DNA from 3 places in the Mesorhizobium sp. 128a genome. Region 3 is predicted to be linked to each of the others. Evidence: riboswitches for the same ligand, from Rfam matches in the RefSeq annotation. Region 3 holds a riboswitch; each other region holds the start of a gene.
What was found. Region 3 has a riboswitch for thiamine pyrophosphate ahead of thiC (phosphomethylpyrimidine synthase ThiC). Riboswitches for the same ligand answer to the same signal wherever they lie in the genome.
Positions count from the first base shown of each region.

Region 1: another riboswitch for thiamine pyrophosphate. It lies ahead of thiB (thiamine ABC transporter substrate binding subunit); the one in region 3 lies ahead of thiC (phosphomethylpyrimidine synthase ThiC).
Region 2: another riboswitch for thiamine pyrophosphate. It lies ahead of ACWTU9_RS18590 (YkoF family thiamine/hydroxymethylpyrimidine-binding protein); the one in region 3 lies ahead of thiC (phosphomethylpyrimidine synthase ThiC).

Region 1 covers NZ_JBSPKY010000002.1:351,884-354,141, forward strand. Annotated here, with positions in the region: gene thiB (thiamine ABC transporter substrate binding subunit) at 1-838, opposite strand, end outside; TPP riboswitch at 882-996, opposite strand; gene ACWTU9_RS05425 (thiamine diphosphokinase) at 1,226-1,870, shown strand; gene ACWTU9_RS05430 (ABC-F family ATP-binding cassette domain-containing protein) at 1,872-2,258, shown strand, end outside.
Region 2 covers NZ_JBSPKY010000011.1:8,505-10,762, reverse strand. Annotated here, with positions in the region: gene ACWTU9_RS18595 (ABC transporter permease) at 1-248, opposite strand, end outside; gene ACWTU9_RS18590 (YkoF family thiamine/hydroxymethylpyrimidine-binding protein) at 423-1,031, opposite strand; TPP riboswitch at 1,022-1,134, opposite strand; gene ACWTU9_RS18585 (hypothetical protein) at 1,330-1,695, shown strand; gene ACWTU9_RS18580 (DUF2934 domain-containing protein) at 1,832-2,071, opposite strand; gene ACWTU9_RS18575 (hypothetical protein) at 2,164-2,258, opposite strand, start outside.
Region 3 covers NZ_JBSPKY010000029.1:1,486-3,743, forward strand. Annotated here, with positions in the region: TPP riboswitch at 657-773, shown strand; gene thiC (phosphomethylpyrimidine synthase ThiC) at 878-2,258, shown strand, end outside.

The sequences.
Region 1 (2,258 bases), on a different contig from region 3:
CATCCTGGAATTTCGGCCCGGCCATGAAGGCCATGAACTTTTGTGCCAGCGGGTTCTTCTCACCCGTGGTGGTGATGCCGGCGACCTCGATCTGCAGATACTCGCCTTCCTCGAAAGACGCCCCCTGATAGCGCTCGGTGTTCTCGGCCACCATGTGGTAGGCCGGCGACGTCGTGTAGGACAGCACCATCGGCGCCTCGCCCTTGGTGAACAGGCCGTAGGCCTCGCTCCAGCCCGGCGTCACCGTCAGCACTTTCGGCTTGAGCTTCGCCCATGCCTCCGGCGCCTTGTCGCCATAGACCGATTTGACCCACAGCAGCAGGCCGAGGCCCGGCGTCGAAGTCCGCGGATCCTGGATGACGATCTTGTCGGCAGCGGCGCCCTCGACCAATTCCTTCAGGCTCTTCGGCGGGCTCTTCAGCTTTTCGGTGTCGTAGACGACGGCGAAATAGCCATAGTCGTAGGGGACGAAAGTATCGTCGCTCCAGCCGCCCGGCACGTTGTTTTCGGCCACCGCGCCATGCGGGACGAACAGCCCGGAGGCCTTGGCTTCCGCAGTCAGGTTGGTGTCGAGGCCAAGCACGATATCGGCCTTGGTCGATGCGCCTTCCAGCTTGACGCGGTTGAGCAGCGCGACGCCGTCGGCGACCGAGACGAAGTCGAGCGTGCAGCCGCATTCGGCCTCGAACTCCTTCTTCACCGCAGGGCCCGGCCCCCAGTCGGCGGTGAAACTCTCATAGGTGTAGACGGTGAGTTTTTCCTGCGCGGATGCAGGCGCAGCCAGAAGCGAAACAGCAAGGCCCAGGGCTGGGACAAGACGGGACAAGAACATGCGCATCGGCGCCTCCTTCGTTCGTGTTGAAAGGAATTGAGGCGTCGGGCTGTCCGAAGCGTCTAATCCCTCCGCCGGTACAAACCGGATCAGGTTCAGCGGGTTGGCGAGACTGCCTCTCAGCCGGTCCGCGAAGATCGCGTCCGGCACCCCGTTAGAGCGTTTCGACACATAGGCCCGGCCAAGGTGCCACGCAAGCGGAAGTTTGCTCGAGCATGATCCCGGACCGAAGGTCTGCGAACGCAAAGAGTGGGAACCGGTTTTCTCAAAAAAGATCATGCTCCAAAAAAGGATCTGGATCAGGATGACGATTCAACCAAACGTCATACTGATCTAGAGGCGGAAGGGCTCGGCCTTCCGTTTCGCCGGCGGGGCTGGTAAGGGCCACCGGATATGAGCACATTCACCATCCTGCTTGGCGGCGATCTCATCCGCACGCCGCGGCTCGACCGCCAGGTCGAAGGCACGCGCGTCATCGCCGCGGACGCCGGCATCGGCCATGCCCGCCTGCTCGGCCTGATGCCGGAGCTTTGGGTCGGCGACTTCGATTCCGTGCCGGCGGACCTGCCCGCCGATCTCGCCGCAGTGCCACGCCAGGTATTTCCGCCCGAAAAGGACAAGACCGACGGCGAACTGGCCATCGCCGCCGCACTGGAGCGCGGCGCCACCAGCCTGATGCTGGCCGGCGCTTTCGGCGGCAAGCGCGCCGACCATGCATATCTGCACCTGGCGCTCAGCCTGCGGCTGGCCGAGGCAGGCACAAAAGTGCTGTTGACCAGCGGCGCCCAAGAAGGCGTCCCCCTTTTGCCGGGCAAGGCCGGCTTCGACTATGACGACGGTACGCTGTTTTCCGTGCTCGGCTTTTCCGATCTCTCGGGCCTCACCGTTTCCGGTGCCAAATGGCCGCTCGACCATGTCGAGGTCGACTTCGGCTCGTCGCTGACCATCTCCAATGAGGTCAAAGGCAAGCTCGAAATCGCACTTGGCCATGGCCGCGCGCTGCTGCTCGCCCATCCCCATCCCTTGCCTGAAAGCTGACATGGCCCCGCCCCTTCTCAACCTCGACGGGATAAAACTGACTTTCGGCGGCACGCCGTTGCTCGACGGCGCCGAACTCACCGCGTCCGCCGGCGACAAGATCGCGCTCGTCGGCCGCAACGGCTCCGGCAAATCTACGCTCTTGAAGATCGCCGCCGGGCTGATCGAGCCGCAGGACGGCGAGGTGTTCCGCCAGCCTTCGGCGACCGTGCGTTATCTCCCGCAAATGCCCGACATGGATGGCTTTGCCAATGTTCGTGCCTATGTCGAGGCCGGGCTCGGTCCCGCCGACGATCCCTACCGCGCCACCTATCTGATGGAGCATCTCGGCCTCACCGGCACCGAAGACCCCAACGATCTTTCCGGCGGCGAGGCCCGCCGTGCCGCG
Region 2 (2,258 bases), on a different contig from region 3:
TCGACCAGCGCCGACAGCACGAAGGCAGCCACCAGCGAGCAGGCAAAGCCGGCCGATGTGGCGCGGATGGTGGGAAGCGTGTTTTCGGCGAGTGCTGCGCGGTTATCCCAGGCCTGCAGCAGCACGCGCGACGGCGCCGGCAGCATGGTGGGCGCTGCGCCGCCATAGCGGGCGTAGAACTCCCAGGCCACGAGGAGCAGGGCGAAGGAAAGGGCGGCGGGTGCGAATTTGGCGATGACCGAGGCCATAGCTGATCTCCCCCCTTGTGGGGGAAATTGGATGTCGCATCCGCCTTCGCCGACCGCCGAAGCTTCCCCTTCGCCCTGCAGCTCAAGGTCAGATGTGAAGGCATCTCCTCCACGCAATGGGTTGGGCAAAACAGCCACGGCAATTTCCCTCGACGGCACGCGAAAAAGCGCGGCTCAGACGGCGCTCGGGCTGTTCGCCGAAATCGTGATGTCGAGGGTGACGTGGCCGGCGCCCGGGCCGAAGCGGCAGAAGGCCTCCGTGAGCGTTGCAAACACCGCGCCGGCATCGCCACGCAGTTTGGTGCAGAAGTTCTTTGAGCGATCAAAGACGCCGGACTGCTTCAGGAAATCGATGCAGCCATAGATCTCATCCATATGGTCGCCCGTGCCCATCACATAGAGCGAGAACTGCGCTGCCACCGGCTGGTCGGTCGATGGCGTCGCCTGGACGGCACGGATCGCGGCGACCTTGCGCTCGTCCAGCGGAATGGCGGGTCCCCCGGTCTGGTCGGAGCGGCAGATCGGATCGTCGGGCTCACCCGGACAGCCGCGCGAAACCGCAGCCGAAAGCACGCAGTGCCTGCCGCTTTTGGCCGCCGCCACGAACAGGTCGCGCATGGCGGGGAACAGCACTTCGGGCGGCCCGACCAAAAGCGTCGAGATGTCGTCGGTCTCGATCCGCAGCCGGTCACGCCAGGGATCGAGCGCGCCAAGCGCGCCAAGGATGACGCCGACGAAATCGTCGGTCATGGGATAAAGGGAAATCTGTGCGCCTGAAAACATCGCCCGCCTCGCTCCGCTGGTATTATCCAGATCAGCTTTAGGGTCCGAAGGCTTGGCGCCCTCATCTCAGCCCCGACCATACGGAGCACCCCTGTGGATGAGCGGGTTAAAGCACTGTTCGACGCATTGGGGAAGAGTCTTTTTGAAACGTCACGGTGGGAGTGTTGGCCAGATTTCGCCTTCTCCCTTGTGGAAGAGGCAAGTCACGTCCCGCGCTGAACAGTTCAAATTGTACGAAGTCGGCTTGACGTTATTTCGTACATAAAGTACGATAATCTTTTCAACAAGGGGGAATTCCGTGAGCACAGCGAACCATGCCGCCTTCGCCGACCTCTCCCGCCCGCTGTTGTCACTGCCACTGCTGCCGCCCTTGTCGCTCGACCAACGCGAACGCCTTGCCGGAGCCTGGCGAATGGCCAGCCAGGACATCGCCGACGATATCCGTTTCATCCGACAGTATCTGAAGGTGATTGCCGAGAAGGAGGAGAGGCTGTCGACCGGCACGCTCGTTCACAGCCGCGCCTATGTCGAGGCCTGCGCCGGCTGGCTGCCGCAGACGGTGGCGCGCTATCTTCGGCACCTACGCCAGATCACCGAATGCGAACTGGCCATGACAGCTGCCGGTATCCGCTTTGCGCTGTCGAGTTATGCTTGGGAGGCATGAGACGCGGTTAGCCAAACAAAACAAATTGCGCTGCCCGTTGCAGCCGCAATTCGTGAGGTTGAGAGGCTCAAGCTCAACGGCGGGCGCCAAGGATGGCCCCGCCGGGCGACTTCAGCCTTGCCCTATTTCGATTGGCCTATTTCGACTTGGCCTTGCCGGACTTTGCAGCCGCCGGCTTTGCGGCCTTTGGCTTGGCGTCGGCCTTGGCGGGCTTCGCGGCAGCCTTCTTCGCCGCCTTCTTCGGCTTGGCGGCTGCGCCATCGATTTCAGCCGTCGCCTGTTCCCAGTGCTCCTGATGCGCACCTTCGGGCCGGCCGGCGTTTTCCCAAATCTCGTGCGCCCGCTGGCGAATACGGTCCTGTTTGTCGTCCGTCACTTAAGCCTCCGTGGTTGGGTCCGATCGGTTGGTCCAGATTCCACGAAAACATTAGCCGAAAATTCAGCCGGCGTCTTGAGGGACGAGACGTCTCAGTGCTGATCCGAAACCACGGCGACGCCCAGTAGCGCTGCCTTCTTGACAATCAGCCCGGCGAGGTCGGCATCCGAACGATCCGTTCCGGTGC
Region 3 (2,258 bases):
TACTTTGAGCCGAGCCGGGATGTTCCGCTAGTTCCTCACCGTCACAATTGTTGGCAGAATCCAAGACGACCATTCGTATGCTCCCACAGGTGCTCTATTCTGCAGCAAAGGCAATCCTGGATTTCAGACGCGCGCCGCCTTGCGATGGGTGCCTCGGCCGACAGGGCGGCGCGACGAGGGGAGGAGAGGGCCCGCCGCGCTGCCGCTATCGGCCGAGGCGTCTGGTACTTGCCATAAGGGCTGCCAGTTGAACTTGATTGGCGCGCCGTCCGGTCGCTCGTCGCATCGCCGAGCAATATTGGCAAGTTCTATTGTTTATCCAATGGACCTGGAAGACAATATTTCATCTGAAAAGCTGGACATATTTGGACTATTGTACAATATTCTGACCTGCATAAACGACGCACTTCCCACGTGATCTTGGTCCATTAAATCGACTGGGGAACTTTGAAAGTCAATATTTTGATGGTTTCAGATGTAGCATTTCGGAAGGCTTGTGATAGAATTGGGCGTCCAGATCTTCATCGCCTCGCGGCGACAAAATCGAGCGCGGACGAACCGTTCCCTTCCTGCATTCAGTGGCCTTCCGTCCGAATTTGACCTTCCGGCGCGGGGCCAATGCGCTTGACAAAAGGGCGCCGGGCCGGTCCAATCAAGGCATTCACCAGGGGAGTCCCGGCAAGGGGCTGAGATACTGCTAGCTTTCGCGGCGCAGTGACCCGTTGAACCTGATCCAGTTCATACTGGCGTAGGGACGGTGCAAGCGCTTTGCGGGAATCCATGCCCGAAGACCTGTTCGCACAGGTAGACCAAGGCGACTTTTCATCCTTCCGGCACAGAACTGGGTCTCCAATGCAGATGAGCAAAGGAGCCTCAAATGAATGCCTTGACCCCCACCGTGTCGACGGGGCCGTTGCCCGCCTCACGGAAAATCCACAAGACCGGCATTATCCATCCGCAAATCCGGGTGCCGATGCGCGAGATAAGCGTGCACCCGACTGCCGGGGAGCCCCCGGTGACGGTCTACGATCCGTCAGGTCCGTACACCGACCCGGCGATTGAAACGAACATAGAAAAAGGACTTGCCCGGCTTCGCCACGGATGGATTATGGCGCGCGGCGATCTCGAGACCTATGACGGCCGTCATGTGCAACCGGAAGACAACGGGTTTGCGACAGGCGAGCGCCTGACGCCGGAATTTCCCATCCGCAATCGGGCACTAAAGGCCAAGCAGGGCAAGGCTGTGACCCAGCTCGCCTATGCCCGCGCCGGCATCATCACACCCGAAATGGAATTCGTTGCCATTCGCGAGAATCTTGGTCGCGAGATCCTGCATGGCAAGCTGCAACGCGACGGAGAGGCCTTCGGCGCCGCGATCCCAGACTTCGTCACGCCGGAATTCGTGCGCGACGAAGTAGCGCGCGGGCGCGCAATCATTCCTGCCAATATCAATCATCCCGAGAGCGAGCCGATGATCATCGGCCGCAATTTCCTGGTGAAGATCAACGCCAATATCGGCAATTCGGCGGTCACCTCGTCGATGGCGGAGGAAGTGGAAAAGATGGTCTGGGCGATCCGCTGGGGCGCCGACACGGTGATGGATCTGTCGACCGGCCGCAACATCCACAACATCCGCGACTGGATCGTGCGCAATTCACCAGTCCCGATCGGCACGGTGCCGCTCTATCAGGCCCTGGAGAAGGTCGGCGGCATCGCCGAGGATCTGAGCTGGGAGGTGTATCGCGATACGCTGATCGAACAGGCCGAGCAGGGCGTCGACTATTTCACCATCCATGCCGGCGTCCGTCTGCATTACATCCCGCTGACCGTCGAGCGGGTTACCGGCATTGTCAGCAGAGGCGGCTCGATCATGGCGAAATGGTGCCTGCACCATCACCGCGAAAGCTTCCTCTACGAGCATTTCGAAGAAATCTGCGACATCGCCAGAGCCTACGACGTGTCCTTCTCGCTCGGCGATGGCCTTCGTCCGGGCTCGATCGCCGACGCCAATGACGCGGCGCAATTCGCAGAGCTGGAAACGCTCGGCGAACTGACGAAGATCGCCTGGGCCAAGGACTGCCAAGTGATGATCGAGGGACCCGGACATGTTCCGATGCACAAGATCAAGCAGAACATGGACAAGCAGCTCGCCATCTGCGGCGAGGCGCCATTCTATACGCTTGGACCGCTGACGACCGACATCGCGCCGGGCTACGACCACATCACCTCAGGCATCGGCGCCGCGATGATCGGTTGGT